DNA from 3 places in the Micromonospora sp. DT68 genome. Region 1 is predicted to be linked to each of the others. Evidence: riboswitches for the same ligand, from Rfam matches in the RefSeq annotation. Region 1 holds a riboswitch; each other region holds the start of a gene.

Region 1 (10,195 bases):
GGGCTGATGCTAGGGGGCATCGGCAACCTCGGGCGGATGATTGGACCTCGGTATCGGATGCCCGAGGGGGAATCACGCCCATCGAGCTCAGCATCCCGGTAGACGCGACACGCCGGGCTCAGTCGGGCTGAGGCGCGGGGCGGGCGGATTGTGGGGCGTGTCGCGTTCGGGCCGCTACCCTTGTCCGCGGCGCGTCGGTTCCGACCGATTGCCGACTGAGCAGATAACGAAAACTATTGACTGATCAGATACCGAAAAGAAGGGATATGGGCCACTTTGGGTGGCCGGATCCGTGAATTGCTCATCCCGAGGGGTGGCGACCGAGGCCGTCGGAGGAATACTCTCGGTCGCGGCCCGCGTACTGATGAGACGCCCGGGGGACGGGCGGGTGGAGGTGCTCGCGTGAGCCTGTCGATCGTGCAATCAGTTCTGTCCGGTGGTGTCGTGGAGATCTCCCCGCGTGGCGAGATCGACGTCGACACCGCATACGAGGTGCGGGAAGCGATCGCGGAGGTGCTGGCCAAGGGCCGCCCGCTGCGCATCGAGCTCAACATGAGGCTCGTCACCTTCATCGACTCCGTCGGCATCAGCGCCATGGTCGCCGGCTTCCAGACCGCCGAGGTCAGCGGCGTCAAGCTCGTCGTCACCGAGCCCAGCCGGTTCGTGCACCGGCAGCTCTGGGTGACCGGCCTGCTCGGCCTCTTCGGTGCCCCCGAGCCCTACTTCGCCGGCGCTGCCACCCCCGAGGTGCTCCCCGGCGCCTGAGCGTCGCCACACCTCGCGCGGGGCCCGTCAGGGCTCCTGGTCCAGACCGGTCAGGTCCACGTCGGCCGCCTCGGTAACCGCCCGGATGGCTGTCACCGACGCGTACCCGCCGGCAAGCAACGCGACGTCCGTGCCGGGCTGCGCGGCCTGGCCGGGCTCCTCCAACGAGGTACGCACGAAGCCGTGCCCCGACTCGGCAACAGTCATCTGCACCTGGCCGAAGCTGGCCAGCGAACCACGGCGCACCCCGCGCAGCCGCCCGTGCGGCAGGTCGGGGGCGTTGACGTTGAGCACGCTCTCCGGCGGCCCTGCCGTGAGCCGGGGCAGCAGGTCCAGGGCTACCCGGGCGGCGGTGCCCCAGTGCCGCTCGACGTCGCGTACCCGTGCCGCGGCGTCCACCGCCGCGCCACCGCTGGCGGCCGTCGCCTCACCGGCCGACAGCACGTCCAGCGACACCGCCATCGCCCGACAGCCGTTCGTGGCGGCGGTGAACGCGGCACCGACAGTGCCCGAGTGCAGCACGGCACGGCCGGCGTTCGCGCCCCTGTTGATGCCGGACAGCACCACCGACGGCGGCGGCCCGAACGCGCCGTGCAGCGCGATGAGCGTGATGAAGCCGGGCGAGCCGCCCACCCCGTACGCCGGCACACCCGGCAGGTCCGCCAGCGGATGATCGTGCACCACGACCCGGCCGTCCCGTTCCACAGCGCTCATCGCGGCGCTGGTACCGCTTGCCTCCTCCAGCGGCGCCGCGACCACCACGTCCAGTCCCCGCTGCGCCGCGGCCCACGCCAGCGCCTGGATGCCCGGCGCGGCGATCCCGTCGTCGTTGGTGATCAGCACCCGCAGGGTCATCTGTCGACCACCCGGTCGGCCAGTTCGTCGGGGGTGGTCCGCTCCTGGGGCCGGCTGTCCGCCGGTGCCAGCTGGACCCGCTCCACCAGCCCGGTGATCGAGTCCAGCCGACCGGTGCCCAGGCCGTGCCGGGTGACGTTCAGTGCCCCGGCTGCGGCGCCGGTGCGGATGGCGGTGCGGATGTCCCCACCGCGGGCGATCACGGCGGCCACCCCGGCGGTCATCGAGTCGCCCGCGCCACGCGGGTCGGCGGCCTCCAGCCGGGGCATCTGCACCTCGAAGAGTTCCCCGTCGATGAGCGTCAAGGCCGGCTGGTCGGCCCGGCTCACCACCACCGTCTCGGCGCCGGCCGCGTGCAGTTCGTACATCGCCCGGGTCAGCTCCGCTGTCTCGTCGTTGCGGGCGCGCCCGTCGCGGATCAGCTCCTCGTGGCTCACCTTGAGGAAGAACACCCCGCTCTCCAGCGCCGCACCGAGGTGCTCCCCGGAGAGGTCGACCACCACCCGGCTGCCGTTGGCGCCGAGGTCGGCGGCGAAGCGCCGGTACACGTCGGCCGGGACGAGCCACGGCTCGTTGGGCCCGCTCAGGATGCTCACCTCGGCGCGGAGGCCCTCGCCGAGCGCCAGGTTGTAGAGCTCGTCGAGCTCGTGCCGGCTCAGCGGGTGCCCCGGCACGTCAACGATCTCCTGCCGGGAGCCGTCCCGACGGTCGTGCACGTAGGCGCCGCTGCCGGAGTCCCGGACCACCACCTTGAGGTCGACGCCCTCGCTTACCAGCAGCGGCTCCAGCACCTGGCCGATCTCGCCGCCGAGCGCGGCGCACAGCACCACGTCGACACCGAGCGACAGCACCATGCGGGCCTGCCAGACGCCCTGCCCGCCGGGGTGCAGGTGCAGCTCGGGGTGGTCGTTCGGCTGATCCACAGTTACCGTCAGTTGCGGTGTGGGCGCGAAGACCATCACGTGCCCGCTCACCGGTCATCCCCGTTCATGCGTCCGCCCTTCATCACGACCGGTGATACCTCAACAGCTGACGGTAGTGATAACGCGTCGCCAATGCCCGGGCAACGGCCGGTGTCCGTCCGGACGTTGCCAGCCCCACCGGTGTACGGGACGATCGTGCGACCCATCGACGGCGGGAGACGGCGTGCTCAGCAGCGACACGTTCAGCTACACCGTGCAGGCCCGCTGTTCGCTCGCCGACGCGGCGGCCCTGCTTGGCGACCTGAGCCGCCAGGGCGAGCTGCACCCACTGATCATCCGGGTGCGGCGAGTCCCGCCCCGGCCCGGAGCCGTGGCCAGCTACACGATCAACGACCGTCTGGTCGCCGGCCCGCTCCGCTTCCGAACCACCTATCACGCGGACGTGCTGACCCTCGACGACGACGAGATCGTCACTGTCGCACGCCAGTGGCCGGCCACCACGGTGCGTAACCACACACGCCTACGCGCCGAGCCCGACGGCCTGGTCCGGATCGACGTCGAGATCACCCTGCGGGCACCGAAACCCCTCTTCCGGTACGCCTTCAGCCAGGCCCGAGTCGCCCACCTGGCCCTGGCGGCCCGGCTGGGAGCGGCCCTGGACCGCAGCGACAACCCCCCACCGTCGACCTGACCAGCCGCCGCTTGGCGCGCGGACCTTGTCATGATCGTGCTCGATCCAGGATGTCGTGGTGTCGGGCCGTTGGGAGGCCACTACATCCTGGTTCGAGTGCGGTCGCGCAGACGTACACCGGCCGGCGTCCCCGCGTGGGGGAGCGCCGGCCGGGTCGGGTCGGGCTAGTACACGGACAGGTGTACGTGGTTGGTGTGGTCGCTGGACGGGTCGCCGTTCGCCCCGCTGTACGACTTCCACCCGCTGCTGGGCAGCCAGATCTGCCTGTACCAGATCACGTACAGCACGGCGAGCCGGTCGGCGTTGCGGATGAAGTACGCGGCCAGGTTGTTGCCGTACGTCTTGTCGCCGCCGGTGGCGTCCCCGCCGAAGCCGTTCTTCTGCGCGGCGAAGTCGCAGGCGCGACCCTTGGGGTGCTCGCCGGAGCCGCCGGAGCGGTGGCAGGAGACGTACCTTGTGAAGCCCGCGGCCTTGGCCTGGTTGAGGGCGTGCAGGGTGCGTGGGGTGATGCAGCCGTTGGCCGGGGTCGGGTCGTTGACGCTGCAGGACTCGGACGGCCAGGAGCCGTCGGAGTTGCGCGGCGCGGGCTTGGCGTTGGCGGTGGAGGTGCCCCGGTTGGAGCCGGAGTCGGAGGCGGTGGTCTGCTGCCTGGTGTTGGCAACGGCCAGGGCGCGTTCGGCCTGCTCCTTGCGCTTGGCCATCACCTCGACCTGCTTGCGCTGCTCGCGGATCTCGCCGTCGAGGGCGACGCGGGTGCGGTTGGCCTCGTCCTTCGTGGCGATGAGGTCGCGCAGCACCCGGTCCTCGTTGGCGGCGACCACGTCCAGCGCGGCGGCGCGGTCCATGAAGCCCTCGGGGCTGTTGGTGTTGAGCAGCGCCGAGACGGTGCTGAGCCGGCCGGTGCGGTACGCGACGCCGGCGATCTCGCCGACCTTGCCGCTGCGTTCGTCCATCTCGGCTTCGGTGGTCTTGAGCTTGGCGGCGAGTTGCTGCTGCCGCTGGATCGAGGTGTCCAGGGCGCGCTTCGCGTCCAGGTAGCCCTTGCTGGCCGCGTCGAGTGCGGCGCGCAGGGCGGGGGTGCCACCCTCTTCGTCGTTGTCGGGTGCCGCGGCCCGTTGGGTGGCCGGGGGAGCGGCCGAGGCGGCGCCGGCGGGGATGGCGACGCCGAGGGTGAACATCATGACGATCAGCGCCGCCAATCGGGCGGCGGGGGGTCGTGCTGGTGCCACTGCGCATGTCCTTCCGTCAGCCGCCGACCGGGTTAGCTGACGGGTTCGGGACGGAAGATCCCTACCGCTGACGCGGATGCACCCCAGGAACATGGTTCCCCGGTTCGCCCTCTCGGGTGATTAGGCGGCGGCCGCCACCGGCGCCGGGAGGGCGCCGCCGGGTGGTGGCCGGGAGCCAGCCTACCGGTGCTCATGGGGCTGGTGCAGCGATTGTGACTGACGGTGCGCGAAGCGCTACCCAAAACACCGACAAAAGGTATAAAAGCTGACAACCCGCTCACCAAGTGACGGCACCGCAGGCCCCCGGGGCCGCACCGGGCTCGATCTGGAGCGTGGCGTGCTCGATCCGGAAGTCCTCCTGCAGGGCGGTGCGCGCCGCCGTGAGCACGGTGCCGACCTCCGCGTCGGGCGCCATCGTCAGGTGTGCGGAGGCCACCTCCATGCCCGAGGTGAGCGTCCAGACGTGCAGGTCGTGCACCTCGACCACGCCGGGTACGGCGGCGAGCCGGTCGTGCACGGCGGTGACCTGGAGGTGTTCCGGAGCGGCCTGCACGAGGATGCGGACCGCGGCGCGGCCGAGCCGCCAGGTGCGCGGCAGGATGAACACGCCGATGGCGACCGCTACCAGTGGGTCGGCCCACCACCAGTCGGTGACCGCGATGAGCAGTGCCGCGCCGATCACGCCGACCGAGCCGAGCAGGTCGCCGAGCACCTCCAGGTAGGCGCCCTGGAGGTTGATGCTGTCCCGGGCGCCGGTGCGGAGCAGGGCGAACGCGATCACGTTCGCGAGCAGGCCGAGCACGGCGACCACGAGCATCGGGCCGACCACCACCTCGTGCGGGTCGCCGAACCGGCCGATCGCCTCGATCACCACGTAGATCGCGACGCCGGAGAGCAGGACGGCGTTGGCGAGGGCGGCGAGCACCTCGAGGCGGTAGAGCCCGAAGGTGCGCTGCGGGTCGCGGGCGGCCCGTTGGGTTGCGGTGATCGCGGCGAGGGCCATCCCGATGCCGAGTACGTCGGTGAACATGTGCCCGGCGTCGGAGAGCAGGGCCAGCGAGCCGGTGTGCAGTGCGGCCACCGCCTCGACCACCATCAGGGTGGCGAGCAGCCCGAACGCTACCCAGAGCCGGCCCCGGTGCTGCTGTGCGGCGTTGCTGACCGACGCGTGGTGGTGGTCATGACCTGAGCCCACGAAACCCACCTTCCTGTGCCGGCCGGGACGGGGTCAAATGTATGTTCACATCGCTATGTATGCAACTGTAGGGCGCTGGTGGACCCTCGGCCCCGCCAACACGGATTCAGCCGATCGGGTCGATGGTGGTCAGTCGCTGGGTGGCCCGGGACAGCGCGACGTAGAGCGTGCGTACACCCGCACCCGGATCCGCCCGGATCTCAATCGGCGCGACGAGCACCACCCCGTCGTACTCCATGCCCTTGGCCTCCAGGCTTGTCACCACCTGCAACCGTGACCCGCCGAGCGCGCCGAGCCAGCCCGCGACCTCGTCGCGGCGGGGGACCGGCGTGATCACCCCGACCGTGCCGTCCACCTCGGCCAGCAGGCCGGTGGCCGCCTCAACCGTCGCGGCCTCCAACCCGGCCGCCGGTACGACGTGCTCGACCGGATCGACCCCGGTGGAGCGGACGGCCCTGGGCAGCGGCAGATCCGGATAGAGCCTGCGGATCTCGGCCGCCGCCACCGCGAAGATCTCCGCCGAGTTGCGGTAGTTGGTGGTGAGCGTGAAGTCCAGCCGCTTGCGCCGACCCAGCGCCTGGTCACGGGCCCGGGTCAGCTCCTCCGGGTCACCGGTCCACGCGGTCTGCGCCGGATCGCCCACGATGGTCCACGAGGCCAGCCGACCGCGCCGGCCGATCATCCGCCACTGCATCGGTGAAACGTCCTGCGCCTCGTCCACCACGACGTGCGCGTAGTCCCGGTAGTCCGCCGGACGCTCCCGCGCCGCCGCACGGGCCGCCCGCTGGCGGTCGCCAAGCGTGCTCAGCTCCCGGACCCCGCCGGCGAGCTGGAACGGGTCACGCCGGGCGCGGGCCGGCTGCACGGGCTTGCCCAGCAGCGCGTCCAACTCGTCGAGCAGCGCCACGTCCGCGATGGTCAGGCCGTCGGTCTCCAGAGTCCGGTACGCCGCACCGAGCAGCCGGATCTCCGAGCCGGAGAGGATTCCTCCGGCGTACCTGCGCAGACGGTCGGGACGGGCCAGCCAACCGAGCACGTGCCGGGGATGCAGCCGGGGCCACCACGCCTTGAGGAACTCCCGGAACTCCGCCCGCTCGGCGACCTCGTCCTCGAAGGCCCGCTGCTCCGGCAGCCGGCCGATGCCCAGGCGACGGGCCTGCGCCCAGAGCGCGGCGAAAACCCCGTCGAAGCCGGCCCGACGGACCTCGTTGCGGCGGGCGCCCCGGTTCAGCGCGCGGTCCCGGATCGCGTCGAGTTCGGCGCGGTCCAGCCGCAGCAGCGTGCCCCGGTAGAGCAGTCGCAACTCACCAGGCCCGCCCGGCACCGCGTCCCGGACGGCGCGCTCCAGCACCCGGCGCATCCGCAGCGAACCCTTCACCGCCGCCACGTCCGGCGGATCGGTGCGGGTGGCTGTCATCCCCGGAAAGAGGGTGCCGAGCGAGTGCAGGGTCGCCGTGTCCTCGCCGAGCGACGGCAGCACCGAGGCGATGTACTCGACGAAGACCGTGGACGGGCCGACCACCAGGATGCCACCGCCGGCATACCGGCTGCGGTCGGAATACAGCAGGTAGGCGGCCCGATGCAGGGCGACAGCGGTCTTGCCGGTGCCCGGGCCGCCGGCGACGATCGTCACCCCGGAACCGGGCGACCTGATCGCCTCGTCCTGCTCCCGCTGGATCGTCGCCACGATGTCCCGCATGCCCCGCCCGGTGGCCTGGGACAGGGTGGCCAGCAGCGCGCCGTCGCCGACGACTGTCATCCCCTCCGGCGTGGCGGTGGGGTCCAGCAGGTCGTCCTCGATGCGGGTGACCCGTTCCCGCCGGGACTGGATGGTCCGTCGACGCACCACGCCCAGCGGCTGCGCCGGGGTGGCCTGGTAGAACGCGGCGGCGGCCGGCGCCCGCCAGTCGACGACGAGCGTTGTGGCGTCCTCGTCGCGGATGCCGAGCCGCCCGACGTGCAGCACCTGACGGTCCCGCAGGTCCAGCCGGCCGAAGACCAGCCCCTCGTGCTCGGCGTCGAGGGTGTGCCGCCGCTGCGCGGCGTGGAAGACCATCGCGTCACGTTCGACGAGCGCGCCGAACGTGCCCACCCGCGCCATCCGGTAGCCGTCGCGCTCGGCGCGGACCGCGGACTGGCGCAGCTCGGCCAGTCGGGCGTACACCCGGTCGAGGTGCCGCTGCTCGACGGCGATCTCCTGCTCCAGGGCGGTCTGGTCGGTCAACGCACGCTCCTTCGATGTCGCCGGCAAGCGGCGCGAACCGCGCGGGCCAACCGCAGAAGGGTACGGCCCCCGTCCGGATCCGCCGCGCCCGAGGTGCGCGAACGTGCTCAGGCACCCGTCCTGACGGCGCTCGCGTCGCCGGGGCGCGGCGGCACGGCGTCGGCCGGCGGTGCGGCGAGCACCCGACGCAGGACGCCGGTCAGCGCGGCGTTCACCTCGTCGGGACGTTCCATCATCAGCATGTGCCCGGCACCCGGGCAGACGGTCAGTTCGGTGGCCGGCAGCGCCGCGGCGATCGACTCGGCGCACGGCGGCGGTGTCAGCCGGTCCCGATCGCCGACCAGTGCGGCGGCCGGCAGGTGGGCGAGCGCGCTGAGGGTGTCCAATCGGTGCTGGGCGCCGATCGAGGCGCGGAACCCGCCGATCGAGCGCAGTGAGGCGCGGGCCACCGCCGAGGTCACCAGCCGGATGTCGGCCGGATCGCAGCGGTCGCCGAAGAGCATCCAGCGGATGCTCGGTTGCAGCGCGCGCAGCAGCGGGCGGGGCGGCCGCCACGAGCCGCACCGGGCCAGCACACCGGCCCCGGTGGTCTCGGCGAGCCGGATCAGCCGGGTGATCCGCGGCGAGAGCCCGTAGGCGGTGTGCGTGTGCCCCTCGGCGGTGGTCGAGACGAAGACCAGGCCTGCCGTGCGGGCGGTGAAGTGCGCGGGGTGGCGGTGCGCGTACTCCATGATCGTCATGCCGCCCAGCGAGTGCCCGACAAGTACCACCCGGCCGGCCGGCGCGACCGCGTCGATGACCGCCGCAAGATCGTCGCCGAGCTGGGCCAGGGTGGCCGTGGGCAACGCCATGCAACTGGACCGGCCGTGGCCCCGCGCGTCGAAGGTGACCACCCGCACCGCGCCCTCCGACAGCCCGGTGAGCGCGTCGAGCTGCCGGTGCCAGGCGCGCCCGTCAAGCGTCCAGCCATGCAGCAGGACGGCTGTTACCGGGGCGTCCGCCGGCCCCGTGGTCTCGACGTGCAGCCGCACGCCGTCGGGCAGACCGACCTCGAACCGCTCCGGCATCGCCACCTCCCAGGGTCGCCCAGGCACCACCACCGGCACCGGGGATACCCGGCGGTAACACCGGCTACCCGCCAGCACACCACGCCAATCGCGTCGAGGGAACATTCCCGAGCGCCCACCTGTCCGCCACCGACCGGGCCAAGCTGGACGGCATGGGGTCGACGCAGGCGACGCCCGGCCCGCCAGCCGGCGGACCGGCAGCTCACGAGCGACAGGCCGGGGGTACGCCACGGGTCGCGCTCGCGGAACTGCTCGCCGGCAACCGGCGCTTCATCAGCGGTCAGCCCATGCACGGACACGACGTGACGGCCGCCGCGGCAGCCTCCGGCGACCAGCAGCCGTACGCGGTGGTGCTCGGCTGCATCGACTCGCGGGTGCCGCTGGAGGCGATCTTCGACCAGACCTTCGGCGCGATGTGCGTGATCCGCACCGGCGGGCACGTGCTCGACCGCGCGGTACGCGGCTCCATCGAGTTCGCCGTGGGCCAGCTCGGCGTACCGCTGGTCATGGTGCTGGGCCACGAGCGGTGCGGGGCGGTGGGGGCAGCGGTGGAGGTGCTGCGCACCGGTCAGCGGCCGGACGGATCGCTTGCCCACCTCGTCGACGAGATCGCCCCTGCGGTCGTCGAGGCGGGGCTCGACGATCCGGCGGTGCAACCGCTGGCGATCCGCCGGCACGTCGGGCGTACGGTGCGCGCGCTGCGCCACGACGACCTGCTGGCCGGGCCGGTCGCCGCTGGCCGGGTGGCAGTGGTCGGCGGTCTCTACGACCTGGCCACCGGTGAGGTCGCCCTGCTCGACCCGCCCTGAAACCCGGGGCCCGAGCGCCCGGACGCGGACGCGAAACCGCCCGCCGGGAAGTCCCGACGGGCGGTTTCGCTGATGATGCGGTGGGGGAGGGGCTCAGCCCTCGAAGACACCGGCCGCGACAAGGCGCTTCTCGGTGGCCTCCCAGCCGTCACCCGGGTGGGTGGCAGCCAGGTTGTTGATCTCCGCCCGGATCTTGGCGGCGTGGCCGGCGGCGGCCAGCACCCGGATCTCCTCGACGAAGGCGTCGGAGTCGGTGCGCAGGTGCGCGGTCTTGCCGTTGGTCAGGTTACGCACGTAGGCGTGCTTGCCGCCGTTGAGCGGGATGAGGTACTTGAACTCGCCCAGCACGCTGAGGGCGCCACCCTGGCCAGCCTGGCCGGCCCGGACGGACGCGCGCGCGGTCTTAGAGGTGTTGCTCGCCACGGAGGTACTCCTTG
Region 2 (10,195 bases), on a different contig from region 1:
GTGCGGTGCAGGTAACCGCCTGCCTCCAGGTCGGCGACGATGGCCTGGGCGGCGCGTTCGGTGACGCCGACCTCGGCCGCCACGTCCCGCAGCCGAGCGGTGGGATCGCGGGCGATGGCCAGCAGCACATGCCCGTGATTGGTGAGGAATGTCCAGTTCCGGCCGCTGCCTGGGCTGCCGTCAGCTGTCGCCGTGCTCGCCATCGTGGGACCGCCTCTCCGGTTGCCCGCCCTCGCCTCGCGCCTGTCGCAGGCGGGTCGAACCGGGCCAACGTATGAAATCTATATCACGCATATCTTGACGCATCTTCTGGTGCGTGTGAACGTGGAGCCCGAGCCAGCGCCCGCCGCCGGGCCGGTCGACGTGCGGGTTGAGCAGGCCAAATGCGTGGAGACGAGGTGCGGGGATGAGCCGTTCCGTAATGCCCGGCGGGCAGCCGGGGCCGCAGCGGGCCACCGATCAGGCACCGGCGCTCACCGAGCCGTCGCGGGCGTACGCCGAACTGGCCGACGGCAACCGGCGCTTCGTCAGCGGCGCTCCACGCCACCCCAACCAGGGCGCCGAACACCGCGCCGCGGTGGCCGACGGGCAGCACCCGTTCGCGGTGATCGTCGGCTGTTCCGACTCCCGGTTGGCCGCCGAGATCATCTTCGATCGGGGCCTGGGTGACCTCTTCGTGGTCCGTACGGCCGGGCACATCGTGGGTCCGGAGGTGCTGGGCAGCGTGGAGTACGCGGTGACAGTGCTCGGCACCCCGCTGGTGGTGGTGCTCGGTCACGACTCCTGCGGTGCCGTGCAGGCGGCCCGTGAGGCCGCCGCCACCGGCACGGCACCCGTGGGGCACCTGCGCGCGGTGGTCGACGCGGTGCTGCCCAGCCTGCGGCGCGCCACGGCCGAGGGTGTGGACGACATCGACGGCATCGTCGACATCCACATCGCGCAGACTGTCGAGACGCTGCTCGGGCAGTCGCCGGTACTGGCCGAGGCTGTGGAGCAGGGCCGGTGCGCGGTGGTGGGGATGTCGTACCGTCTCGCCATCGGTGGGGTGCGTCCGGTGACCGCCGTGCCGGTCGGCGCCGCGACCCTCGACGTGCCGAGCATCGACGTGCCGAGCGTCCCGGACGGCCCGGCCGCGACCGCCGCCGCCTGACAACTGGACCGCCGACCCGCCACGTGCGACGAGGGCCGCCCCGCGTGGTGCGGGGCGGCCCTCGTCTGCGGTACGTGCCGTCAGAGCAGTGACATGTGGACGTGGTCGGTGTGGTTCGACGGTCCGCTGTACGAGCTCCACCCGGTCGCCGGGAACCAGATCTGCCGGTTCCAGATCACGTAGTAGATGCCGAGCCGGTCGGCGTTGCGGATGAGGAACGCTGCGACGTTGTTGCCGTACTTGCGGGTGTCCTCGTTGTGCCACGGGGAGAAGCCGCTCTTCTGCAGCGACCAGTCGCAGGCGCGGCCCTTCGGGTGCTCCCACGGCCCGCCGGGGCGGTAGCAGCCGACGAACCGGGTGAAGCCGGCCCGCCTGACCTCCTTGTAGGCGTGCAGGGTGCGAGGTGTGACGCAGCCGGAGGTGGTCGGGTCGTCCTCGCTGCACGACTGCGGCTTCCAGTCGCCGTCGGCGGTGCGACCCGGGCCGATCTTCGCGACCGGCGAGGTGGCGTCCACGAGACCGCCTGTGAAGCCCTTGCCGCCGACGAGGGAGAGCGCCTTGTCCGCCTCGCTCTTGCGCTTGGCCATCAGGGCGGTCTGCTTCTGCTGCTCGCGGACCTCCGTGTCGAGGGCCAGCTTGGCCTGCTCGGCGCGGATCTTCACCGCGTTGACCTCGGCGAGCTTCTTCTCGTTGATCATGTTGAGCTCGTCGAGGGCCGCGGCCCGCTTGACGAAGGTGTCGGGAGCGTTGCTGTCAAGCAGCATCGCCATCGCGCCGACGCGGCCGGTGCGGTACGACTGGGCGGCGATCTGCGCGACCTGTGGTGCCAACGCGTCCAGGTCGGCCTTGGCACGCTCGACCTCGATCGCCAACTCCAGCTGCCGCTTCTTGGACTTGTCCAGCTTGGACTTGGCGGCGGAGTAGTCGCGGTTGGCCTGCTCGATGACGTCGTTGAGCAGCTTCGGCTCGCCGTCCTCCTCGTGCCCGGACGGTGTGGGGGTCGTCGGGGCGGCGTGGGCCGGTACGGGCCCGGCGAGCACGGTCAGTGCGGCGATCACGGCCACCACAGGTGTCAACCAGCGGCGTAGGGGTGCCGTCACAATGTTCCCTTCCGTCGACCGCCGACCGGGTTAGCTGACGGGTTCGGGGCGGAAGTGGCCCCTACCGCTTGCGCGGATTCACCCCAGGTACCTGGGTCCCCGGCTCGCCGGTTGGCGATTGGGCGGTGGCACCGCAGGCGCCGCTTCGCGCCTTCATCGGTAACCGGCAGCGAGGTTACCCGAGAGTCGGCCGGGTGAGCTACGCCTGGATGCCCACCAAAAGCGTCATATCGCCATGGCGTTGAGTGACCAGTGCTGCGGTCGTCAGGGCGGGGGCCCGATCTGGTCACGCTGAGGAGTGTCACCATGCCGTCTTCGTGCTCCTGTCCGGCTCTGGCCACTGGTCGGTGGCGGTGGATGGGGGTGGGGTGTGCTCGGGGTCGGGCCGGCCCGCGCGTGGACGGCTGAGGGCAGCCAGTACGTCGGCTCGCTCCGGTCGCGGCCGGGGCGCGTCGCCGGCCGGTGTCGAGCCGGCGGCGGTCACCAGAGCGGCCAGCCCTGTGGTCAGCGGTACGGCGGCGATCAGGCCGAGTGTGGCGACCGCACTGCGGACGATCTCCTGTGCCAGGAACTCGCTTGTCAGGATCTGCGTGATGGGTCGTGTGTCGGCGGTGAGCAGGAGCAGCAGCGGCAGCGAGGCGCCCGCGTACGCCAGGACGATTGTGTTGACCGTGGAGGCGATGTGGGCGCGGCCGACCCGCGTGGCCGCCCGGTAGAGCTGCAATCGACTCAGCCCCGGGTTGGCGTTCGCCAACTCGGTGACGGTGGCCGCCTGGGTGACAGTCACGTCGTCGAGCACGCCGAGTGAGCCGATGATGATTCCGGCGAGCAGCAGGCCGTGCAGGTCCACGTCGGCCTGGAACATCGACAGTGTGGTGGCGTCCTCGCTGCCGAAGCCGGTCAGGTGGGTGGCGGCCGTGGCGACGGTGGCGAGCACTCCGGTGAGGATCAGGCTGCCCAGGGTGCCGAGGACCGCTACCGAGGTCTGTGCGGTGACCCCGTGGGTCAGATAGAGCACCACGAACATGATGAGCGCGGCGCCGACCACAGCCACCAGCAGCGGTGACCTGCCGGCGGCGATGCCCGGCAGCACGAAGGTGAGCAGGATGGCGAAGCTTGCCGCCAGCCCCGCCAGCGCGGCCAGGCCCCGCCACCGGCCGAACGCGACGATCGCCGCGGCGAAGACCACAGCCAGCCACAGCAGCGGCGTTCCGCGCTGGTGCTCGGCGATGTTCCAACTGCTGACGGCGGGATCGGTCGGGTCGGTCAGCTCGACCATTATGACGTCGTCGCCGACCTCGACCCGGGGTGCGCCCGGCCCGGCGGGGATCGGGGTCTGCACCTGCTGGCCGGCGCTCGGCCCGTCCTCGACGCGTACGTCCACCGTGCCGCACGGTCCGGCCGACGGGCCGCCCTCGGGTGTCGGCGCCGGCGGGCAGGGCTCGGTCACCACCCGGGTCACGGTGCCGTGGTACCGCGGCACGTCCGCCCCGCCATCGGTCTGCGGCGACCCGTCCCGTGGCCATAGCACCACCGCCGCGAGAACGGTGGCCACGAAGAGCGGCACCACCGTCGCGACGAGGATCCGTCGCACCCGCGGCGGCGCGGGTGGCGCGGAATGGCTGTGGTCGGAACCCAATGCGAGACTCCCAACGATCCGGTGCGAAGTACGTGTCAGCGGAGCGGTCGGTTCACCGTCGACGGGGGAAACGCCGCGGGAAGCGCGCCGGATCGCCGTCCGGCGATCGTCCGATCACGGACGGTCAACGTCCGGCCCGATCGACGGAAAGCGACGCCACGACGTGGTGGCGTCGCAGCCTGACTGCGCGGCGGCGTATGGAGGCTCATCCTGGGAGATGCTATCCAGCTTGTATCGGGGCGGCAGTTCGTGACGGGGTGTCGGATAAGCGAACCGCGTACGTGGCGGGCCCTCGACCGGGCATGTTTGAGGCATGCCGGCTCTGTCACCGCCCGACCCCGACCACAAGCGGCACGGCACCTCCGCCGCACCCTCCCCGCAGAGCAAGCACGCCGGGCATGACAAGCACGCCGGGCACGACCCGGCGATGTTCCGTCGCCGCTTCTGGGTCTGCCTGGTGCTCACCATCCCGGTGGTACTGACCAGTCATCTCGTATCGGATCAGTTGGGTCTGAATTGGGATTTCCCCGGCCGGTCCTGGCTGGGCCCGGTGCTCGGCTCGGTGGTGTTCTGGTGGGGCGGCTGGCCGTTCCTGGTGGGCGCGGTCCGGGAGGTGCGGGACCGGGCGCCGGGCATGATGCTGCTGATCGCGATGGCGATCACAGTGGCCTACACCGCGTCGCTTGCCACCAGCGTGGGCGCCTTCGACCTGGACTTCTGGTGGGAGTTGGCAGCGCTGGTCACCATCATGCTGCTCGGGCACTGGCAGGAGATGAAGGCCATCGGGCAGGCCCGGGGCGCGCTCGCGGCGCTGGCCGCGCTGCTACCGGACGAGGCCGAGCGGGTGACTGCGGGCGGGCAGGTCGAGGCGGTACCGGTGACCGACCTGCGGATCGACGACGTGGTGCTGGTCCGCCCGGGGGGCCGGGTGCCGGCGGACGGTCGGATCGTCGACGGTAGCGCGGAACTCGACGAATCAATGATCACCGGTGAGTCGCGGCCGGTCGCGCGGTCGGCGGGCGACCGGGTGGTGGCCGGCACCGTGGCCACCGACTCGGCGATCCGGGTACGCGTCGAGGCGCTCGGTGAACAGACCGCGCTCGCCGGCATCCAGCGGATGGTCGCGCAGGCACAGGCCTCCGGTGGCCGGGCGCAACTGCTTGCCGACCGGTTCGCCGCCGCGCTGTTCTACGTTGCCACCGGCACGGCCGTCCTGACAGTGCTGGTCTGGACCCTGCTCGGCCGGCCCGACGAGGCGGTGATCCGCGCGGTCACGGTTCTGGTGATCGCCTGCCCGCACGCGCTCGGGTTGGCCATCCCCCTGGTCGTCGCGCTGTCGACAGCGCTGGCCGCGCGGTCCGGGATCCTCGTCAAGGACCGGTTGGCCCTGGAGCGCATGCGCACGGTGGGCGCGGTGCTCTTCGACAAGACCGGCACCCTGACCCGGGGCGCGCACGTGGTCACCGACGTGGTGGTGGCACCGGGCACCGAGCGGGACGAGGTGCTGCGCATCGCGGCGGGCGTCGAGTCCGACAGCGAACATCCGTTGGCCCGCGCGATCGTGTCGGCTGCTGGGCGCGCCGGACCGGCCCCGGCCGCCGGCTTCCGGTCGCTGCCGGGCCGTGGGGTGCAGGCAACCATCGACGGTACGGAGTACGCGGTGGGCGGGCCGGCGCTGCTGCGGGAGCGGGGCCTGTCGCTTCCGGCGGAGTTGCAGGAGGCGACCGGACGGTGGTCGGCGCGAGGTGCGGCGGTGCTGCATCTGGTGCGGCTGCCGGAGACCGTGCTCGGCGCGTTCGCGCTTACCGACGAGGTGCGTCCGGAGGCCCGCGGGGCCATCGACGAGCTGCGCGCCGAGGGCGTCCGGACGATCGCCATGATCACCGGTGACGCCCGCCCGGTGGCGGAGGCGGTCGCTGCGGAACTCGGCTTCCGGCCCGGAGTCGACGAGGTGTTCGCCGAGGTGCTGCCGGCGGAGAAGGACAGCCGGGTGGCCGAACTCCAGCGGCGGGGGTTGACAGTGGCGATGGTCGGCGACGGGGTGAACGACGCGCCGGCGTTGGCGCGTGCGGACGTGGGCGTCGCCATCGGTGCGGGCACCGACGTCGCGATCGAGTCCGCCGGGGTGGTGCTGGCGTCCTCGGACCCGCGTGGGGTGGGTGCCGTGGTCCGCCTGTCCCGGGCGTCGTACCGGAAGATGCGGCAGAACCTGGCCTGGGCGGCCGGCTACAACGTGGTGGCGTTGCCGCTGGCGGCGGGAGTGTTGGCAGGGGCCGGAGTGGCGTTGAGCCCGGCGGTGGCCGCGCTGCTGATGTCGGCGTCCACAATCGTGGTGGCGCTCAACGCGCAGTTGCTGCGCCGGGTCCGGCTGGGCCCGGCGGCGAAATGAGAACCGGCGGCGGGCTGAGGCGCGGCGGCGGGCTGAGGACCGTCAGCCGCGCTTCATGAGTCGTCCGACCGCCGCCATCATCTCGGTGGCCATCTCGTCGGCCCGGCCCTCGGCGGCGCCCTCGTGCATGCAGTGCCGGGCGTGCCCGTCGAGCAGGCCCAGCGCCACCTTGTCGAGTGCGGCCTGGATCGCGGAGATCTGCGTGAGCACGTCGATGCAGTACCGGTCCTCGTCGACCATCTTCTCGATGCCCCGGACCTGCCCCTCGACACGGCGGAGTCGGGTGAGCAGCTGGTCCTTACTGGCGGTGTACCCGCGGATCGGGGTCGGTGTGGTCATGGCGACCAGGATAGCGTACCCCTGGGGGGTATGGTACTGTCGCTCTCGCCGGATACCCCCACCGGGTACCGGTACACGGCAAACGCACGAGTCCGCCTTCGTATTACCCCCCGGGGGTATATGGTCGGAGGTGACGGAGGGAGTTCGTTCGATGGTCAGCACGACGTACCAGGTGAAGGGCATGACCTGCGGGCACTGCGTCAGCGCGGTAAGCGCCGAGGTGGGCGCCATCGCGGGCGTGCACGACGTCCAGGTCGACCTCGCCAGCGGCCAGGTCACCGTCAGCAGTGAGCAGCCGGTGGCTGTGGAGGACATCCGGGCCGCCGTCGACGAGGCCGGTTACGACCTCGTCGAGGCGTGATCGAAAGGCGTGCGATGAACGCGGTCACCAGACTGGGCGGCTTTGCTCTCGGTCTCGCGGCGGTCTTCGGAGCGGCGTACGGGATCGGCCGGGTCGCCGACCCGGCCGCCGAGAGCCGGCACGACGGCGGTGCCGCACACGCCTCGGACCCCACCGAGCAGGGTGGGCACGACGGGGCGGCCGGGCTGCCCGGCGGCCTGCTCGTCTCCGACCGTGGCTACACCCTCGAACCGGTCGCCGCGCCGGCCGGCGAACTCGCCTTCCGGGTGACCGGGCCGGACGGCCAGCCGGTCACCAGGTACGACGTGGCCCACGACAAGCGGATGCACCTGATCGTGGCACGGCGGGACCTGTCCGGCTTCCGCCATGTCCACCCCGACCTCGCACCGGACGGCACCTGGCGGGTCGACACCCCGCTCGCCGGTCCCGGGCAATGGCGTGCGTTCGCCGACTTCACACCGACCGGCGGTGAACCGCTGACCCTCGGAGTGGACGTGACAGTCCCCGGCGCGCTGACCGAGCGCCCCCTGCCTGCCCCGGCCACCAGCACGACAGTCGACGGTTACACGGTCACGCTGGCCGGCGAGCCGCAGCCTGGCCGCACCTCACCGCTCACCCTCACCATCAGCCGGGACGGCCAGCCGATCACCGACCTGGAGCCCTACCTGGGCGCGTACGGGCATCTGGTGGCGCTGCGCCGGGGCGACCTGGCGTACCTGCACGTCCACCCGGAGGGGGCACCCGGCGACGGGCGGACCCAGCCCGGCCCGGATGTCACATTCTTCGCCGAGGTGCCGTCGGTCGGCAGCTACCGGCTCTACCTGGACTTCCGGCACGGTGGGCGTGTGCACACCGCCGAGTTCACAGTCGTCGCCGGCACCCCGACGGCGGGCGCCCCGACAACGGGTGCCGAGCCCACCCCGAGCGGATCCGCGCCGGCCGACCACGGCACCCCCGGCCACGGGCACAACTGACGGGACGGACGATGACCACCACCAGCAGATCGCTGCCCGAGGCGCCGAACCGGATCGAGCTGGCCATCGGCGGGATGACCTGCGCCGCCTGCGCCGCCCGGATCGAGAAGAAGCTGAACCGGATGGACGGGGTCAGCGCCACCGTCAACTACGCCACCGAGAAGGCCACCGTCCGGTACGCCGACGCTGTCACACCTGACGACCTGATCGAGACGGTGCAGAAGACTGGCTACACAGCCGCTGTGCCGTCGCCGCCCGCCGCCACCGAGGAGCCTGTCGACCCGCTGAAGGGACCGCGTACCCGGTTGTGGGTCTCCGCTGTGCTCACCGTGCCGGTGATCGTGCTGGCCATGGTGCCGCCCTGGCAGTTCGACTACTGGCAGTGGCTGTCGCTGGTCCTGGCCGCCCCGGTGGTGGTCTGGGGTGGGTTGCCGTTCCACCGGGCCGCGTGGACCAACCTGCGGCACGGCGCGGCGACAATGGACACCCTGGTCTCGGTCGGCACCCTTGCCGCGTTCGGCTGGTCGCTGTGGGCGCTCTTCCTCGGCGACGCCGGGATGCCGGGGATGACGCACCCGTTCCGCTTCGACATCACCCGCAGCGACGGCGCCGGCAACATCTACCTGGAGGCCGCCGCCGGGGTGACGGTGTTCATCCTGGCCGGCCGCTACTTCGAGGCACGGTCCAAGCGGACCGCCGGGGCAGCCCTGCGCGCGCTTCTCGAACTAGGCGCACGGGACGTGGCGGTACTACGGGACGGGGTGGAGACCCGGATCCCGGTGGAGCAGCTCGCCGTCGGTGACCGGTTCGTGGTCCGTCCCGGTGAGAAGGTGGCCACCGACGGGGTGGTCGACGAGGGCACCTCCGCAATCGACGCCAGCATGCTCACCGGTGAGTCGGTGCCGGTCGAGGTCGGTCCGGGCGACGGCGTGTTCGGGGCCACGATCAACGCGGGCGGACGTCTCGTCGTCACCGCCACCCGGGTCGGCGGGGACACCCAGCTCGCCCGGATGGCCGACCTTGTCGAGCAGGCGCAGAGCGGCAAGGCGGCAGTGCAGCGGCTCGCCGACCGGATCTCCGGTGTCTTCGTGCCGATCGTCATCACTCTCGCGGTCGGCACGCTCGGCTGGTGGCTCGGCACCGGCGCCGGCCCGACCGCCGCGTTCACCGCAGCCGTCGCCGTGCTGATCATCGCCTGCCCCTGCGCGCTCGGCCTGGCCACCCCGACCGCCCTGCTCGTCGGCACCGGCCGGGGCGCCCAGCTCGGTGTGCTGATCAAGGGGCCGGAGGTGCTGGAGTCGACGCGCCGGGTGGACACGGTGGTGCTGGACAAGACCGGCACCGTGACGACCGGCCGGATGACGCTCGTGGACGTGGTACCGGCCAGCGGTGAGGACCGCGCCGAGCTGCTCCGGCTCGCCGGGGCGGTGGAGGCGGCCTCGGAGCACCCGATCGCCGGTGCGGTCGCCGCCGGTGCCTCCGAAGCCGGCGCGCTGCCCGCGGTGACCGACTTCGCCAACCTCGAAGGACTCGGCGTCACCGGGACGGTCGACGGTCGGGTCTTGCTGATCGGGCGGCCCCGGCTGCTGCGCGAACGCGAGATCGACGTACCGCCGGAGATCGAATGGGCAGTCAGCGAGGCGCAGGCTGCCGGTCGTACGGCGATCGTCGCCGGCTGGGACGGGCGGGCCCGGGGCGTGCTCGCGGTCGCCGACGTGGTCCGGCCGACCAGTCGGGCGGCCGTGGCCCGACTGCGTGACCTGGGGCTCACCCCCGTCCTGCTGACCGGGGACAACACCACAGTGGCCCGCGCTGTCGCCGCCGAGGTGGGCATCGACGAGGTGATCGCCGAGGTGCTGCCGGCCGGCAAGGTCGACGTGATCAAGCGGCTCCAGGCCGAGGGGCGCTCGGTGGCGATGGTCGGTGACGGGGTCAACGACGCCCCGGCGCTGGCCCAGGCCGACCTCGGTCTGGCAATGGGCACCGGCACCGACGTGGCGATCGAGGCGTCCGACCTCACACTGGTCCGGGGTGACCTGGACGCCGCGGTGGACGCCATCCGGCTGGCCCGGCGTACGCTCGGCACCATCCGGGGCAACCTGTTCTGGGCGTTCGGCTACAACGTGGCGGCCCTGCCGCTGGCCGCCGCCGGCCTGCTCAACCCGATGATCGCTGGTGCCACGATGGCGCTGTCCTCGGTGTTCGTGGTGGCCAACAGCCTGCGCCTGCGCCGGTTCCGTTCG
Region 3 (10,195 bases), on a different contig from region 1:
GCCCGACGCCCGCGACGGCCTCAAGCCCGTACACCGGCGCATCCTCTGGTCGATGTACGAGCAGGGCTACCGCCCTGATCGCGGGCACGTGAAGTCTGCCCGAATTGTCGGGGATACAATGGGTAAGTACCATCCGCACGGCGATACGGCCATCTATGACGCGATGGTCCGCCTCGCGCAGGACTTCTCGCTCAACGTGCCACTCATCGACGGGCATGGAAATTTTGGATCTCCAGACGATGGCCCGGCAGCGAGCAGATATACCGAAGCGCGGATGTCCCGCGAGGCGATGCTGCTCGTCGGTGAGCTGGGCGAGGACACCGTCGATGTCGAGCCCAACTACGACGGCTCGCTGACCCAGCCGACAGTGCTGCCGGCGGCCTTCCCGAACCTGCTCGTCAACGGCGCGTCCGGGATCGCGGTCGGGATGGCCACCAACATGATCCCGCACAACCTGGCCGAGGTGGTCTCCGCCGCCCGCTGGCTCATCAACCATCCGGACGCCACTCTGGACAAGCTCATGGAGTTCGTCCCCGGCCCCGACCTGCCCACCGGTGGCGTGCTGCTCGGCCTGGACGAGGTGCGCCGCGCGTACGAGACCGGGCGTGGCGTGGTGCGGATGCGCGGCAAGGTGGAGATCGGTCCGCTGGAGGGCAGCCGGGGCCGCCAGGCGATCACAGTTGTGGAACTGCCCTACGGTGTCGGCGCGGAGAAGGTCATCGCGGCGATCACCAACGAGGTCACAAAGACCAAGCGGCTGACCGGGATCGCCGACGTCAAGGACCTCACCGACCGGGAGAGCGGCACCCGGCTCGTCGTCGAGTGCAAGGTGGGGGTCAACCCGCAGGCGCTGCTCGCCGACCTCTACCGGCTGACCCCGTTGGAGCAGTCGTTCGGCGTCAACAACCTGGTCCTTGTCGACGGTCAGCCCCGTACCCTCGGGTTGAAGGCGCTGTTGGAGGTCTTCCTGGCCCACCGGTACGAGGTGGTCACCCGGCGCACCTCGTTCCGCCGTCGCAAGCGTCAGGAGCGGCTGCACCTGGTCGACGGTCTGCTGATCGCGTTGCTGGACATCGACCGGGTGGTCCGGCTGATCCGGGCCAGCGACGACGCCCAGGCCGCAAGGGACGGGCTGATGAGCCAGTTCGGCCTCTCCGAGATCCAGGCCACTTACATCCTCGACACTCCGCTGCGCCGGTTGACGAAGTTCGACAGGCTCGAGTTGGAGGCCGAGCAGGAGCGGCTGCGCGCCGAGATCGCCGAGCTGTCCGCGATCCTGGACGACGAGCGGGTGCTCAAGAAGGTCGTCTCCGACGAGCTGGCGGCCGTGGTCAAGCAGTTTGGCGCGGAGCGTCGCACGACGCTCGTCGACGGTGACCTCAAGGAGGTGCTTGCCGCGTCCGCGCCGGCCGGCCCGCTGGAGGTCGCCGACGACCCGTGCCAGGTGATTCTCTCCGCGACCGGGCTTGTCGCCCGGACCGCTGCCGAGTCGGAGGAGAGCGCCGAGGGGCGCCGGCGCAACGGCCGGGTCAAGCACGACACGGTACGCGCGATAGTGCACTCCACGGCCCGTGGCCGCGTGCTCCTGGTGACCAGCGCCGGCCGCGCCTTCAAGATCGACGTGTTGCCGCTGCCGGTGCTGCCCGAGCAGGCCGGGACGGTGTCGCTGCGGGGCGGCATGTCCGCCGCTGAGCTGGTGCCGCTGGAGGCGGGGGAGACGGTTGTCGGCCTGGCCCCGCTCGGCGGCCCGGCGGAGGGCTCACCCGGGCTGGCGCTCGGCACCCGGCAGGGCGTGGTGAAGATCTGCTCGCCCGAGTGGCCGGTGCGGTCCGACGAGTTCGAGGTGATCGGCCTGCGTGACGGCGACGAGGTGGTCGGTGCGACCTGGCTGACCGACGGAGCCGAGACGCTTACCTTCGTCACCTCGGAGGCGTCGCTGTTGCGCTTCGCCGCCGGGCTGGTCCGTCCGCAGGGACTCAAGGGCGGCGGGATGGCCGGCATCAACCTGCCGGCCGGGGCGCGGGTGGTCTTCTTCGGGGCGGTCCGCACCGACGATCCGGGGCACGGCGAGCCGATGGTCGTGACGTCCACCGGGGCGACGGTCAAGGTGACGCCGTTCAAGGCGTACCCGGCCAAGGGTCGTGCGACAGGCGGCGTGCGGGCGCACCGCTTCCTCAAGGACGAGACGGACGTCGCTGTCGCCTGGGTGGGTCCGCGCCCGGTCGGCGCGACGGGCACCGGCGAGCCGGTGGAGCTTCCCGCAGCCGATCCTCGCCGAGACGGCAGTGGCTTCGCCGTGATGCTCGGCCCGACGGTCCTGGGTCACCTGGTGGAACGCGACTGACCCGGCCCTGGCGGGCCTGTGTCGGCGTCACCGCGCGGCGCTGCGCCCTTTGGGCACGCCTGGGTGGTGGGTCAGGCCACGTTGACGGGGCGGAACTGGACGCTCACCCGCGGGCCTACCGGACGGGTGGTCTTGGGGATGGCGTGTTCCCAGGTGCGTTGGCAGGAGCCGCCCATCACGATCAGGTCGCCGTGGCCCACCGGGAAACGCATGCTGTCGCCGCCACCGCGCGGACGCAGCAGCAGCGGTCGGGGCGAGCCGAACGACACGATCGCGACGATGGTGTCACTGTGCGCGGAGCGGCCGATGGTGTCGCCGTGCCAGGCGACGCTGTCCCGCCCGGAGCGGTAGAGGCACATCCCGGCGGTCACGAACGGCTCACCCAACTCGGGGGCGTAGTACCGGGTCAGGGCCGCCCGTGCGGCGGTGAGCACAGGATGCGGCAATGGCCGGTCGGCGGCGTACCAGCTGAGCAGGCGGGGCACGTCGACCTCGCTGTCGTACATGGTGCGTCGCTCGGCACGCCAGGGCACCTCGGTGAGCAGGGTGTCCAGCACCGCGTCGGAGCCCCGCACCCACCCGGGCAGGTGGTCGACCCACGCGCCCCGGCTGAGCTGGCGCCGGCGGATCTGGCCGGGCAGCGGCCCCACTGTCGGCCCGGCGTCGGTCAGGTCGAGCATCGACGGCTGGTAGGCGGCCTGCGTCATGCGGCCACCCTAACAGCACATTCGTACACACGTGCTAGGCGCGCGCCCTTCGCGTCGCCCCCATGGTCGTGCTCGATCCTGGATCCAGTGGTCTCGCGTTCGGATCGAGGGGACTACAGCCAGGATCGAGCGTGATCATGGCGTAGCGCCTCGAACACCGCGTCGACGACCCGTGCTCTGCCCAGCCCGTCCACGGCGGCCCAGGCCCGGGCGGCAAGCGCCGCTCGGCGTTGCGGCGAGCTGAGCAGCCCGTGCAGGGTCCGCGCCGCCGCCGCCCGCGCGGTACGCCCGCGGCGGCCACCCTCAGCCAACTCCGGCAGCTCACCGAGGCCGGCCGTCAGACCGTGCTGGACCACCCGGGCGTACGACTCGCGTTGGTTGTCGACCACGCAGACCAGCGCGGCGGGCGCGCCGAGGCAGCACAACTCCCACGTCGACGTGCCGGCGGCGCTCACCACAAGGTCCGCCCCGGTGATCAGCGACGGTAGCGAGCCGGTGGGCGGGACGGTACGGATGATCTGCCTTCGTCCGGGCGCGATGTCCTCCAGGTCGGCCTCGATCTCCTGTCGCCCGACGACGACGGTGAGGTCCATGGGGTGGCCGGTGGCCAGCAGCACCCGGGTCAGCACCGGTGCGGCGCCGAGGGCGTCGGTGCCGCCGAAGAAGGCGCGCCAAGAACTCCTCAGTCCTGAACTCCGACGGAGCAGGAGGTAAACAACGGCCGCCCGGTTCACCCGGGAGTGACCCGGTAAGGTGCCCCGGTGCGGCCTTCCGGGGCCGCCACGTCGTTTGACCCGCGCCGAGGAGGAGACGTACGTGCTGGTGACCCTGCGAAGCGTCGGGACCCCGGCATGACGAGCACCGTTGACGCCTCGGCGGCCCCGCCCGCGCCCGTGTTCGCCAGGCTTCCCTCGCTGACCGGGCTTCGGTGGATCGCCGCGCTGCTGGTGTTCGGCTTCCACGCCGGCACCATGCGGATCATCGCCGAGCCGGACTTCAAGGCCGTTGTCGACGCGGTGTTCTCCCTCGGCCTGTCCGGGGTGCAGTTCTTCTTCATCCTGAGTGGCTTCGTGCTCGTCTGGTCGGCCCGCCCGGGCGACTCACGGCTCGCCTTCTGGCGACGGCGGGTCGCCAAGATCTATCCGAATCACCTGGTGTTGTGGGCGGCGGCGCTGCTTGTCGCCTGGTGGTTCGCCGACCCGGTGCTGCCGGCGGTGGCACTGGAGAACCTGCTGCTGTTGCAGGCGTGGGATCCCCGGCCGGGCTGGTTCTACAGCATCAACACGGTGAGCTGGTCGCTCTCCTGCGAGTTCTTCTTCTACCTCTGCCTGCCGCTGGCGCTGCCTCTGCTGCGCCGGGCCCGTCCGGCGGTGCTGTGGACGCTGATCGTCGCGCTGCCCCTGCTGATCCTCGCGCTCTGGCCGGCCCAGCAGTTGGTGCCGGAGGTCAGCCGGTGGTGGTTCACGCAGATCTTCCCGCCCGTACGGTCGCTGGAGTTCTGGCTGGGCGCGGTGGCGGCCGAGCTGATGCGTCGGGGTCTCTGGCGTGGCCCCGGGCTGACGACGGCCACCGTGATCTTCGTGGCGACCTGGGTGGCCGCCTCACAGTGGATCCGCGCCGAACTGTGGACCACCCTGCTCGCCGTCGTGTACCTGCTGGTGATCACGGCCGCCGCGGACGCGGACGTGCGGGACCGGCGCTCGCCGTGGCGGTCCCGTCCGCTGGTGTGGCTCGGCGAGGTCTCCTTCGCCTTCTATCTGGTGCACGTGCTGGTGATGACGAGTGTGCTGCGGTGGAGCGGGGACTGGGGGACGGGCTTCCAAGGCTGGCGCGGCCCGGCTGTGGTGCTCGGGTTCCTTGTGGTCAGCCTGGTCCTGGCCGGGTTGCTGCACCGCTACGTCGAGACTCCGCTGATGCGCCGACTGGCACCGCGCCGCCCGGCCCGTCCGCCGGCCGTTCCCCGGCAACGGACCACGGCCACCGAAGCCGGGGGCGAAAAGCCCGACGACCGATCGACGTACGCCGACTCGCGCTGACGGGTCCAACCTGGTCAGACGCGGTCCGGCGCGGCGTGCGTCGACACGCCCGGCGCCCGATGCGCCCGGTTCGTGCCGGCGGTAGCGTCGGACCGAACGCGTGCGGCTTCCCATCGCAATGCTCTCCCGCCGAGGTGCCGACCATGGAGACCGTCGTCTTCTACGAGTTCCTGACCGAGGTGCCGCAGGCCGCCGCCATCTGGTCGGCCTTGCTCCTGCTGACACTGACAGTGCTCGCCGTCCTGGTGGCCCGTCCGGAGCGGGACTCGACGGCCGCCGAACGGGACAGGGCGGCCGTCGAGCCGCCGCCCACCGCCCGTGAGGCCGCCGCCGCCGAGGCCGCCGACCTGCGCCGGTACGCCGAGGAGGTGGCCGTCGCCGCGGCCCGCGCGGCGCAGACCGCCCGACGACGGCGTGCGGACTGGCTGACCGCTCAGGAGCAGGTGGAGCAGATCTGGGTGCGGTACGACGAGGCGGACGCCGCGGCCCGACGCTTCGCCGGTGCCGGAGCGCTGCCCACCCCGCGAACCCCGCGCACCCCCGCCGAGTACGCCACCCGGGAGCGTTACCTGCACCGGGCTGCGATGGCCGCGTACTGGCGGGGGGATCTGACCATGCGGCAGCTCGGCGACGTGTTCGGCCAGCGGCACGGCTGGGATCCGCGTCGGCACCCGGTGGAGCAGGAGGTGCTGCTCAGCCGGGCGGTCCGGGAGACGCGGCGGGCCGACTACGAGGCTGCCGCCGGGCGGGAACGGGCGGCCTGGCGCGACGCCGAGCTGGCGACGTCCGCTGCGCGTGCCCTGGCCGAGGAGGCCTACGCGGCGGCGGCCCGGTTGCGGCCGACCCGGGTGGCGGCCCGCCGCACCGTCCGTGTCGCGGTTCTTCCGGCGGCGGCGCGGTGGCGCCCGGCGCGGGTGGGCTGAAACGCCCCGATTATTCGGTGAGCCCGGTCACACGCGCGGGAAATCGGGCGGCTGACGCGTTCGGCCGGATTGTTCCCGCAGATCCGGCGGCATTGTCGACGGCCTGTCCGCTTGTCGACCTACGGTGCCTCCGTAACCGCTCGTCCCATCGAGTCACGTCAGCGGCAATACGCCCAGAAATTGTCGCCGCGTTCAAGGTTTACGCAGGTGAGCGAGGCTTGGCAGGGCTCAGGAGGGCCAGTAGGGTCATCCCGTCCGGTGCGGTAACCGATCGCGAATGGCGACGCCGCGCTGACCCGCTCAATCGTGATCAACGAACCGGGGACCCACAAGTACGTCCGGGGTGAATCCGCGAGCCACGGCCCGCGGTAGGGCGATCTTCCCGCCCGAATCCGTCAGCTAACCCGGTAGGCGGTGTCGGAAGGAGTTCCATCCCCATGCAGCACCCGCATACCCCTCGGCTATTCCTCCGCCTTCACGGCGTCGCGGTACCCACGCTTGTCCGCCTCGTGGCGGTGAGCTGACCCCCAGGGTCACCGCACTTTCCGCCCGGCCACGCCGGGCGTTCCCCTGAGCGGCTCCACCATCCGCGGACCACGGTCCGCGCGCTGGCGCGTGCCCGGATACCGGCTGCCCCCGGTGTGCCGCTCTCCCCCTGAACCGTGGAGGACCCGTGAAGCACACCCTGCAGCGTCAGCTGCGTCGCCTCGCCACCGAACGCCCGTACCAGATCGCCGTCGCCTCCGCCGCGGCCCTCGCCATCGCGACCACCACCGGCGCCCTGGTGGCCGGCGCCGATGAGGCCCCCGTCGGCCAGCACACCGCCTCGACCGTCGCCGAGATGCGCAGCGACACCGCCGCCTCCCGCGGCGACGCCCGGGTCGCGGACCCCTCGGCCAGCGCCGCCCCGACCAGCGCCAGCCCGAGCGCCGCCGCCCCCTCCGCAAGCGCCGCGTCGCCGGCCGCCAAGGCCAGCAGCGACCCGGACCTGACCGCCAGGAAGGCGGCGCCGAAGCCGCCCGCGACAAAGGTGCTCGACTTCCGCTACCAGGCGCAGAACACGTACTACAACTGCGGCCCGGCGGCCGTCCGCAACGCTCTCAGCGCCGCCGGCATCAACCGCACCCAGGACCAGTTGGGCGCCGAGCTGGGCACCACCGAGATGGGCACCAACTCGGCCCTGGACACCACCCGGGTGCTCAACGCCGAGGTGAAGGGCTCCCCGTACCGGACCCGGATGTTCGCCGGCTCGCCAAGCCCGGCCCAGATGGACCGTCTCCAGGCTGACGTCGTCGCCGCGATCACCGACGGCCGTGGCGTGGTGGCCAACGTGGCCGGGGACGCCGTCGACACGAACGGCGGCTGGCACTCCTTCGGCGGCGGGCACTACGTCGCAGTGGTGGGCTACAAGGACAACGGCCGTACCGTGCGGATCGCCGACTCGGCGAACGCGGCCTACGGCGAGTACTGGATGACCACGATCAACCTGGCCAACTGGATCGCTACCCGGGGCTACTCCGCCTGACCAGGCGTGAGACCCCACCAGACGCCGCGGGCGCCGTCTCCCACGAGGGCCGGCGCCCGCGGCGTCTTCGTCGACGCCGGGTCAGGACCGCGACGGATCTCGCTGCGAGCCGGTACGCCGTGGGAGACTGCGGCCGTGGTGGATGAATCGGGTGGTCACGCCGACCGTAGGCCGGTCCTGCTTCTGCTGCACGGCATGGGGGCGACAGGTGACGTCTGGCTGCCCTGGGCGCCGCTGCTGGAGCAGCACTGGCCCGGCAGGTGGCTGGCGCCCGACCTCGCCGGCCACGGCTGGTCGGAGCCACTTCCGACGTACTCCTTCGAGGGTTTCGCCAAGCGGATCGCCCAGGCCCTGGCGCCCGGCGACCGCATCGTGGTGCTCGGGCACTCGCTGGGTGGTGTGGTCGGCCTGGCGCTGGCCGCCCGCGCCGCCGGAACGCCAGTGGACGCCGTGGTGGGGCTCGGCATCAAGGCCGTCTGGACGCCGGACGAGCTGACCCGCGCCGCCGACGTCGCCGCCCGCCCGGTCAGCTGGTTCGCCAGCCGGGCCGAGGCGGCCCGTCGCTACCTGCGGGTCGCCGGGCTGACCGGCCTGATCCCGCCGGACCACCCGATGGTGGACGCCGGTCTGCGCCAGGTCGACGGCCGGTGGCGCCTGGCGATGGACACCGGCGCGTTCGCCGTCGGGGAGCCCGATCTCGCCGCGCTCCTGGCCGCGACCGACGTGCCTGTTGTGCTGGCGCGCGGCGAGCACGACACGATGGTCACCGACGCGCAGCTCAAGGAGTACGGGGTGCCGGTCGCCACGCTGCCCGGGCTCGGGCACAACGCGCACGTGGAGGACCCGGCTGCCGTGCTGGCGCTGCTGGACGCGTACCGCTGACGCTCGGCACGCCCTTGTCAGGCCAGCGGGGTGAGCTGCGCCGGCCGCTCGGTCGTGTGGTCCGTCGACGTCAACTCCCGGCGGGCGGCGGTCAGGAACGCCTCCGCGTACGACTCGGCGGGGAAGTCACCCAGGTAACGCCGGCGGGTCGCCCAGCGCGCCTCGGCCAGCGGGTCGGTGTCGAGCAGGGCGGTCAGCACCTCGTCGGCGTTGGACATGTCCCGGCGCAGCACGTAGCCCGACGCGGCCAGCGGGAAGTTCTCGGTGAACCGTTCGCCCTCGTTGCCCATGTCGGTGACGGCGTACGGCTTGCCGGAGTAGAGGTAGTCCGAGATGACCCCGGACACGTCGGAGATCAGCGCGTCGGAGCGGTTGACGCACTCGGTCAGGCTCAGCTCCCGGGCCGCCGCCCCGACCACGTGTGGCCGCCCGGTGCGGCTCCGGTCGGCGACCAGCAGCTCGGTGAGCCGGCCCAGCTGACGGGCTGACGCCGGGTTCTGCGTCGTGTACGGGTGGGCCCGCAGGATCACCGTCGCGCCGCGCGCCAGCAGCCGCCGCAGCAGTGCCTCGGCCACCGGCAGCGAGCAGTAGTCGGCGTCGGCGTGGTGCCCGGTCCAGGTCGGCGTGTAGAGCACGGTGGGCTGGGCCAGCCCGACGGTCGGCTCCGGGCGTACGTCGATCGACTCGACCTGCGGGCGGCCCACCACGACGAACTTCTCCGCCGGGATCTGCACGCCGGCGCGGGCGTACCTGTCGATCGCCGCCGGACCGGCCACGAAGATCCGGTCGAAGATTCCCGAGACCGGGTTGGCGCTGGGCGCCTTGTCGCTGTCGCCGTGGTGCAGCTGCACGTGGGTGAGCTGGGTGAACCGGATGCAGTGGCTGTTCTTCGCGCCGTGGTTGACGTAGAAGGCGGCGCGCAGGCTCGGCACCAGCGCCTCGTCCATGGTCCGCAGGGTGGGGCAGTAGACCACCGGCGCGCTTGTGGCCGCGGCGATCGGCGCGAGGAACTCCGGCTCGCGCACCATCACCAGGAACGGGCGGCCGATCCGCTCCAGGTACGGCAGCCACATGGTGACCTGGTATTCCGAGCCGGGCGGCGCGGAGAAGTGCAGCAGGAACTCCGGCTGGTGCCGGCGCAACGCGCGGGCCACCGGGTTGCCGCCGCTGGCCGGCCGGAACCGCCGCCGGGCCAGGTCCAGCGCGACAGCCCCGGCGCCGGCGCCCACCAGGAGGCTGGCGGCCAGCGCGACGACGGCGGGCAGGGCGAGCGCGGCGGCCAGGGCCACGACGGCGAGCAGCCCGAGCAGTGCGGTGCCGAGCTGACCGGCGATCAGCGGGGTCCAGGTCCGTACCGGCAGGTTTGCCGCCCGGATCTCCAGGTTGCCGGCGCTCCGCAGCGGCCCCACCAGCAGCACCAGCCCCAGCAGGACCAGCGCGGTGGCGGCGAGCGCCAGGTCGAACCCGTCGTCCAGCCGCCGGGCGTAGCCGACAAGCACGGCGGCGGCGATCAGAGTGGTCTCCGCGACCAGGTCGGCGCCGGCTCGGATCCGCTGTTCGGCGGCGGCTGCCGCCAGCGCGGCGACAGCCAGCGCCAGCCCCCAACCGGTGGCGCCGGTCAGCGCCACCACGACGAACGCCAGCACGGCCAGGCCGACGCTCAGGCACCGGGCGGCCAACTTTCGGACCAGGTCACCGCGCATGTCGCTCCGTTCGCCGCCGTCGCGCTTCCGCTGCCCGCGTCAGCTTGCGGCGGTCGTGCCGGCAGACACCTCGAC

What was found. Region 1 has a riboswitch for cyclic di-AMP ahead of ACPXB1_RS20530 (coiled-coil domain-containing protein). Riboswitches for the same ligand answer to the same signal wherever they lie in the genome.
Region 2: linked by a shared signal. The riboswitch ahead of ACPXB1_RS00485 (coiled-coil domain-containing protein) and the one ahead of ACPXB1_RS20530 (coiled-coil domain-containing protein) in region 1 are both predicted to bind cyclic di-AMP.
Region 3: linked by a shared signal. The riboswitch ahead of ACPXB1_RS16405 (C39 family peptidase) and the one ahead of ACPXB1_RS20530 (coiled-coil domain-containing protein) in region 1 are both predicted to bind cyclic di-AMP.

The regions. Positions count from the first base shown of each region.
Region 1 is NZ_JBNCNZ010000011.1:77,261-87,455, reverse strand. It holds gene ACPXB1_RS20550 (STAS domain-containing protein) at 403-765, shown strand; gene surE (5'/3'-nucleotidase SurE) at 793-1,620, opposite strand; gene ACPXB1_RS20540 (1-phosphofructokinase family hexose kinase) at 1,617-2,579, opposite strand; gene ACPXB1_RS20535 (SRPBCC family protein) at 2,767-3,234, shown strand; gene ACPXB1_RS20530 (coiled-coil domain-containing protein) at 3,399-4,463, opposite strand; cyclic di-AMP (ydaO/yuaA leader) riboswitch at 4,469-4,600, opposite strand; gene ACPXB1_RS20525 (cation diffusion facilitator family transporter) at 4,741-5,658, opposite strand; gene ACPXB1_RS20520 (HelD family protein) at 5,765-7,882, opposite strand; gene ACPXB1_RS20515 (alpha/beta fold hydrolase) at 7,990-8,949, opposite strand; gene ACPXB1_RS20510 (carbonic anhydrase) at 9,102-9,758, shown strand; gene ACPXB1_RS20505 (hypothetical protein) at 9,852-10,181, opposite strand.
Region 2 is NZ_JBNCNZ010000001.1:97,273-107,467, forward strand. It holds gene ACPXB1_RS00475 (helix-turn-helix transcriptional regulator) at 1-203, opposite strand, end outside; gene ACPXB1_RS00480 (carbonic anhydrase) at 407-1,150, shown strand; gene ACPXB1_RS00485 (coiled-coil domain-containing protein) at 1,231-2,250, opposite strand; cyclic di-AMP (ydaO/yuaA leader) riboswitch at 2,255-2,385, opposite strand; gene ACPXB1_RS00490 (YibE/F family protein) at 2,552-3,889, opposite strand; gene ACPXB1_RS00495 (heavy metal translocating P-type ATPase) at 4,203-6,278, shown strand; gene ACPXB1_RS00500 (metal-sensitive transcriptional regulator) at 6,321-6,617, opposite strand; gene ACPXB1_RS00505 (heavy-metal-associated domain-containing protein) at 6,769-6,978, shown strand; gene ACPXB1_RS00510 (hypothetical protein) at 6,993-7,952, shown strand; gene ACPXB1_RS00515 (heavy metal translocating P-type ATPase) at 7,964-10,195, shown strand, end outside.
Region 3 is NZ_JBNCNZ010000007.1:388,341-398,535, forward strand. It holds gene ACPXB1_RS16380 (DNA gyrase/topoisomerase IV subunit A) at 1-2,344, shown strand, start outside; gene ACPXB1_RS16385 (alpha-ketoglutarate-dependent dioxygenase AlkB) at 2,416-3,051, opposite strand; partial or broken gene ACPXB1_RS16390 (spore coat protein) at 3,165-3,719, opposite strand; gene ACPXB1_RS16395 (acyltransferase family protein) at 3,903-5,087, shown strand; gene ACPXB1_RS16400 (hypothetical protein) at 5,231-6,010, shown strand; cyclic di-AMP (ydaO/yuaA leader) riboswitch at 6,298-6,439, shown strand; gene ACPXB1_RS16405 (C39 family peptidase) at 6,684-7,535, shown strand; gene ACPXB1_RS16410 (alpha/beta fold hydrolase) at 7,671-8,417, shown strand; gene ACPXB1_RS16415 (CDP-glycerol glycerophosphotransferase family protein) at 8,435-10,120, opposite strand; gene ACPXB1_RS16420 (bifunctional cytidylyltransferase/SDR family oxidoreductase) at 10,160-10,195, opposite strand, start outside.